Linked DNA regions of Thermus aquaticus. The protein of the gene in region 2 interacts with the protein of the main gene of each other region in a pairwise test. Links are inferred from orthologs where the notes say so. Each region holds a gene or a part of one and is shown on either strand. Other genes may lie near its edges. The genes, in order: dprA and recA.

Region 1 (3,107 bases), 590 kb from region 2 along the record:
ATGACGATGCCCTTCTGGGAGGGGCGCTCCACGTAGACGACCACCTTGATGTAGAGGACGCCGTTTTCCCTCTCGGCCACCTCCTCCACCTTGGTGGCGATGGCGTAGGGCACCTCGTGCCACAGGCGCTTCATGGCCTCTTCCCGCACGATCTCCGCCACCCACTCCCCGAAGGTCTGGTCGCTCTTGGCGTGGTCCTCGGGGTAGTAGAAGGGGCCCTCGGGCATGAGGGCGAGGAGCTCGGCCTTGAGCCCGGCCACCTGCTTCTCGTCCAAAGCGGAGAGCATGCGGGGCTCGGCCTCGGGCAGGAGGGCGTGGTAGGCCTTCAGGGCCTCCTCGGGGTACTTGGCCTCGTCCAACTTGTTGCCCACCAGGAGGATGGGCACCTTGCCCACCAGGGGCTTCAGGGCCTTGGCCACCAGCTCGTCCTCCGGGGTGGGGGGGTGGCGGAGGTCCACCACCCATACCACGGCGTTCACGTCGGCAAGGGCCTCGTAGACCTCCTGGTCCATGAACTCGCCCAGGGCGTCCATGGGCTTATGGAGGCCCGGGGTGTCCACGAAGACGATCTGCCGCCTTCCCTCGGTGAGGATGCCCCTAAGGCGCTTCCTGGTGGTCTGGGGGCGGGGGCTTATGGGGGCCACCTTGACGCCCAGCAGGTTGTTGAGGAGGGTGGACTTGCCCACGTTGGGCTTGCCCACGATGGCCACGAATCCGGAATAGGTTTTCTCTTCCATGGTGGTTAGGTGATCCCGGCCCTGGGATTTGCCCAAGGGGCAGGGGCCGGACCTTCCAGGTCTTTCAGTATACTCCAGACCGTGGACCCTCTGGCCCTGGCCTTCCTTCCTGGGATCGGTCCCAAGAGGCTTCTAGAGCTTCTGGGGGCGGAAGACCCCAAAAAAGCCCTGGCGGAGCGCTTTCCCCAGCTCCTGGAGAGGCTTTCTGAGGCCGAGGCCCGGGCGGAGGCCGAGAGGCGCCGGGCGGAGGAGCTTAGCCTCAGGATCCTGGGCCTTTGGGAGGAGGGGTTTCCCGAAAGCCTGAAGCGCCTGCCTCAGCCCCCCACCCACCTCTACCTCAAAGGGACCCTGCCGGAGGAAGGCCAGGCGGTGGCCGTCGTGGGCACCAGGAGGGCGGCTCCCTGGGCCCTCTCCTTCGCCCGCAAGCTGGCCCGGGCCTTGGCGGAGGCGGGGGCGGTGGTGGTCTCGGGCCTGGCCCGGGGCATTGACCGGGAGGCCCACCTGGGGGCCCTCGAGGCGGGTGGCCGCACCCTGGGGGTGCTGGGAAGCGCCCTGGACCAGATCTACCCGCCGGAGCACCGCCCTATGGCGGAAAGGATGGACCTCCTCTCCGAGTTCCCGTTGGGCACCGGCCCCAAGCCCGAGCACTTCCCCCGCAGAAACCGCCTCATCGCCGGGCTCGCCCGGGCGGTCATCGTGGTGGAGGCTCCCCTCGAGTCCGGGGCCCTCATCACCGCCCGCTACGCCCTGGAGCTAGGCAAGGAGGTCCTGGCGGTGCCGGGAAGGCCCACGGACCAGGGCTCCCTGGGGGCCAACCGCCTCATCCAGGACGGGGCCTACCCCGTCCTCGCCCCGGAGGACGCCCTCGCCTACCTGGGCTTTTCTGGCAGGCGCAAGGAGGTCCCCGAGCTTTCCCCGGAGGAGTCCCGGCTTTACGAGCTCCTCCGCCAGGGGGAGGCTTTGCCCGAGCACCTGGCAGAGGCCCTGGGGATGAGCCCGGAAGGGGTCATCTCCCTCCTCACCCTCCTGGAGCTCAAGGGCTTGGTCCAGGCCCTCCCCGGGGGGCGGTACGGGGCCACCTGACCGGTTCAAGGGAAACCCCCGCCGAGGAAAAGGCCTCGGCAGGGGTGTTGCTCGGCCTTACTTGGCTTTTTCGTAGAGCTTCTTGGCGATCTCGTAGAGCTCCCCGGGGTGGAACTCGGGAGCGAACTCGGCGGCATCGTGGCCGGCGTCAAAGACGGGGCCGCCTGCGGGAGGCCCGTCCACCACCACCACTTCGCTGCCGTCTTCCGGCGAAGGGCCGGCCCAGATGAGGCCTAAGTCCTTGTAGTCTTCCTGGCTGAAACGGTACAGGTTCCGGTGGAAGCCCAGGTCCATGAACTTTTTGGCCTCGGGAATCTTGCTGTTCTCAATACGGGGGATGGGAAGCATCTTGTTCATCTCCACCCCGGTAAGGGTTTCCAAGGCCTTGCCGTAGGCGGCAGCGTGGACCCCACCCCGCACCAGGAGGTACCCGATCATCTCCCGGGCCACAGGGTTGTCGGTCATCTCGTAGACCCGGAGCTTGTGGGTGCGGGCCGCCACCTCCAGGAAGAAGTTGTGGAGTAGGTCTAGAATCAGATTACCGCTGGTGAAGACGTACTCCCCGTGCCAGTGCTCCCCCATAGCCCCCATTACCAGGCTGTTGCCCCCACCGGCGATAAAGTGGGCGACGTTGCGGGCGTCCTTGGCAAAGCCTAAGGGAGCGGTCACGGGATCCACTCCTTCTTCCAGGTCCTTCCCCGGATTCTTGGCCAGAAGGGAGTTGATGGTGGCCGCCACCAGCTCGATGTGTCCCAGCTCCTCCGTGGCGATGTTGGCGATGAGGTCGTAGTAAGGCTTGAGGGCCTTCTTCCCCCGGAAGTTGAAGGACTGGTACATGTAGTTCATCAGGGTGGACATCTCTCCAAACCGCCCCCCTAGAAGGGCCTGCACCGCCGCTGCGGCGTTGGGGTCCTGTTCCTTGGGCATGGGAAGCTCTATCTGTAGCCGATCAATCCTCAGGAACATGCTTTTCACCTCCCGAAGGCCGGCGGGGTTTTCCCCGCGGCCACTTTCCACCTTAGGGAAGGATCGTCCATAATTCCAATAGATTCTTTTAGGAGTTGCATAAACTAGATTTATGCGTCTGACCCTAGACCAGCTTCGCTCGCTGGTGGCCTTGGCGGAGGAAGGGAGCTTCACCTTAGCGGCGGAACGGGTCTACCTGAGCCAGCCCGCCTTGAGCATCCAGATCCGCAAGCTGGAGGAGGCCTTAGGGGCTAAGCTTTTTGACCGAAAAAAGGGGACCCTGACCGAGGCGGGCCGCGTGGCCGTGGCCCAAGCCCGTAG
Region 2 (3,302 bases):
GCCCACCACCCCGGCCTCGAGGGCCGCCTCCTCCCCCCTCTCGTAGATGAAGGTCTTCATCTCCTGCTTGGCCTTCTCCACCACCTCCTCTATGCGGCTTGGGTGGATGCGGCCGTCTTTGAGGAGCTCCTCCAGGGCCATGCGGGCGATCTCGCGCCGCACGGGGTTGAAGGAGGAAAGCAGGACCGCCTCCGGGGTGTCGTCAATGATCAGGTCCACGCCGGTGAGGGCCTCAAAGGTGCGGATGTTGCGCCCTTCCCGGCCGATGATGCGGCCCTTCATGGCGTCGGAAGGGATGGGGACCACGGACACCGCCAGCTGGGCCGCGGTCTCCGAGGCCTGGCGCTGCATGGCCTGAGCCAGGATCTTCTGGGCCTCGCGCCTGGCCTCTACCCGGGCCCGCTCCAAGGCGGCCCGCACCCTGGCCGCCTTCTCCTCCTCCAGCTCCCGGTCCAACCGTTCCAGGATGAGCCTCCTGGCCTCCTCGGGGGAGAGGCCCGCCACCTGGTAGAGCCTCTGCTCAATCTCCTTTTCCCGCTCAAGGAGGCCGGCCTCTTTGGCCTTCAAGACCTCTTCCCGCTTGGATAGCGCCTCCTCCAGGGCGTCCAGCTTCATGGCCCGGGCGTCCAGGGCCTCGCCCCTTTTGGAAAGCCGTTCCGCCTCCCGGCGAAGCTCCTCCCGCTCCTCCTTGAGGCGCTCCCTTTCGGCCTTGAGCTCCTCCTGGAGGGCCTTAAGCCGCTCCCTCTCCGCCCTGAGCTCCTCCCTTTCCGCCTTCAGGCGCTCCTCGGCCTCGGCCAGGCGCCTCCTGGATTCCTTCTCCAGGGCCTCGGCCCGGGCCCGGGCCTCCTCCTCCAGCTCCTGCCGAAGGGCCTTTAGGCGGCTTTCGGCCTCCTCCCTCAGGGCCTTGGCCTCCTGGCGGGCCGCCTCCAGGATCTCCCTGGCCTCCTTGCGGGCAGACTCCAGGGCCTCCTTGGCCTCGGCCTTGGCGGCCTCGAGGATCTCCCTGGCCTCCCCCCTCGCCTCACCCTCACCCCCCTTGCGCCTCAGGAAGAGGGCGGCGAGAAGGGCCAGGACCAGGAGCAAAAGCACCAGGTCCAGAAGGGTCATCTACTCCCCCTCTTCCTCGCCGGCGGCCAGGACCACCTTGTCCGCCCGCTCCAGGACCTTGGCCCGGATCTCCTCCAGAAGCTCCGGCCGCTCCCTCAGGTACTCGGCCGCCTTCTCCTTGCCCTGGCCCAGGCGGTGCTCGCCGTAGGAGAACCAGGAGCCGGCCTTCTCAATGCCCCCCGCCGCTACGGCCACGTTGACCAGGTCCATAACGGGGTCCAGGCCCCGGCCGAAGTAGATCTCCAGCTCCGCCTCCCGGAAGGGCGGGGCCAGCTTGTTCTTCACCACCTTGACCTTGACCTTGATGCCCACGGCCTCGTTGCCCACCTTGATGGGCTGGCCGCTTTTGCGCACGTCCAGGCGCACGCTGGAGTAGAACTTGAGGGCCCGGCCGCCCGGCGTGGTCTCGGGGTTGCCGTACATGACCCCCACCTTCTCCCGCACCTGGTTGATGAAGATGGCGGCGGTGTTGCTCTTGGAGAGGACGGCGGGCAGCTTCCTCAGGGCCTGGCTCATGAGCCGGGCCTGGAGGCCCACGTGCTGGTCCCCCATCTCCCCCTCAATCTCCGCCTTGGGCACCAAAGCGGCCACCGAATCCACCACGATCACGTCCACCGCCCCCGAGCGGGCCAGAAGCTCCACGATCTCCAAAGCCTGCTCCCCGGTGTCCGGCTGGGAGACCAGAAGCTCCTGCACGTCCACCCCGAGCTTCTTGGCGTAAAGGGGGTCTAGGGCGTGCTCGGCGTCCACGAAGGCCGCCACCCCGCCCCCCTTCTGGGCCTGGGCGATGATGGTCAGGGCCAAAGTGGTCTTGCCCCCCGACTCCGGCCCAAAGATCTCGGTGACCCGCCCCCGGGGGATGCCCCCGATCCCCAGGGCCAGGTCCAGGCCCAAGGAGCCCGTGGGGATCACGTCCACCTGGAGCTTGGGCATCTCCCCCAGGCGCATGACGGCCCCCTTGCCAAACTCCTTTTCAATGGTCTTGAGGGCGTTTTCCAGCGACTTCCTCTTGTTCTCTTCCATGCTCACCTCGCAAAGGGAACTTTTCCAGAATGGTGTAGACGGGCCCCCTAGGCTTGAGCTCCGAGCGCACCAGGGCGAAGGACTCCACGGGCCAGGTGAGGCCGAAGACCACCGGGGGAACCCTGGGGGCGGGGGCCTTGCGCCGGGCCAGGGTGATGTGGGGCTTGAAGGCCCGGTCCCCTTCGGCCTTAAGGGCCTCCTCCCCCAGAACCTCCCTCACCCCATCCCTCAGGCCCCGGGCCAGGAGGTTAAACCCCTCCCCCTCGGCCTTGGCGAACCAGACCCGGGGCGTGCCCTCGTTGGGGAAGTAGCCGGTGCCCCTGAGGCCGGCCACAAAGGGCGGGGTCTTCCGCCCCAGGCGGTGGCCCAGGGCGATAAGGTCCTCCAGGTCCCCCTCGGGCCTTTCCCCCAAAAAGAGAAGGGTAAGGTGGAGCTGGTGGGGCGGCACCGCCTTCCAGCCCTTGTAGCGGGAAAGCTTCTCCTGGGCGGCCTCCAGGGCCCGCCTCACATCCTCGGGGAGAAAAACGGCGTAGAAAAGCCTCATGTCACCAGAAGGGCCAGCGCGGCGTACACGCTCCGTAGCCTCACCGCCTCCCGGTCCCCGGGGAAGCGGTACCGCCTGGCCTCCGCCCCCTGGGGGCCGGCCACGGCCACGTAGACCGTGCCCACGGGCTCCCCTTCCAGGGGGTCCGGCCCCGCCACGCCCGTGGTGGCCAGGGCGTAGGTGGCGCCAAAAAGGGTCCGAGCGGCCTCCGCCATGGCCTTGGCCGTCTCGGCGGAGACCGTCTTGGCGAGGCGTTCCTCCGGCACACCGAAGCGGGCCTTGGCCCCTACGGAATAGGATACCACGCCCCCCAGGTAGAAGCGGCTGGCCCCGGGAAGGCGGGTGATCTCCGCCCCCAGAAGCCCCCCGGTCAGGCTCTCCATGGTGGCCAGGGTGGCCCCCTCCAGCTCCATACGCCGCTTCACCGCCTCGGCCAGGGTCATCTCCCCCTCGCCCCAGACGGCCTTCAGGAGCTTCTTTTTGATCTTTTCCGAAAGCTCGGCCACCAGGTCCTCCCGGCCCCGCACCACCACCTCCACCCCGTGGACCTTGGGGTAGGTGCCCACCTCCACCTCCTCCCCCCGGAGGAAGAGCTCCCCCAGCCTTTCCACGATCTCCGACTCCCCCA

Evidence for each region.
Region 1: the proteins of recA (region 2) and dprA interact in binary tests that used the Bacillus subtilis proteins (3 or more experiments, as listed by UniProt). The link is inferred for Thermus aquaticus from one-to-one orthologs.

What each region holds. Positions count from the first base shown.
Region 1 is NZ_LHCI01000106.1:163,060-166,166, reverse strand. Bases 16-2,819 are described here. They hold dprA (DNA-processing protein DprA), read left to right. Parts: upstream 16-818; coding sequence 819-1,820; downstream 1,821-2,819. Other genes in these bases: BVI061214_RS01850 (manganese catalase family protein), read right to left, coding at 1,878-2,786; era (GTPase Era), read right to left, coding at 16-737. Also shown: more of era, read right to left, coding at 1-15; BVI061214_RS01845 (hydrogen peroxide-inducible genes activator), read left to right, coding at 2,899-3,107. UniProt on the Bacillus subtilis protein: Protein that helps load RecA onto ssDNA during transformation. Binds cooperatively to circular ssDNA, is able to bridge different segments of DNA. Favors the loading of RecA onto SsbA- or SsbB-coated ssDNA and formation of RecA-DNA filaments.
Region 2 is NZ_LHCI01000106.1:749,124-752,425, reverse strand. What follows is about bases 120-3,118. They hold recA (recombinase RecA), read right to left. Parts: upstream 2,131-3,118; coding sequence 1,108-2,130; downstream 120-1,107. Other genes in these bases: BVI061214_RS05075 (CinA family nicotinamide mononucleotide deamidase-related protein), read right to left, coding at 2,671-3,118; thpR (RNA 2',3'-cyclic phosphodiesterase), read right to left, coding at 2,081-2,674; rny (ribonuclease Y), read right to left, coding at 120-1,107. In the rest of the region: more of rny, read right to left, coding at 1-119; more of BVI061214_RS05075, read right to left, coding at 3,119-3,302. UniProt on the Bacillus subtilis protein: Multifunctional protein involved in homologous recombination, DNA repair and competence.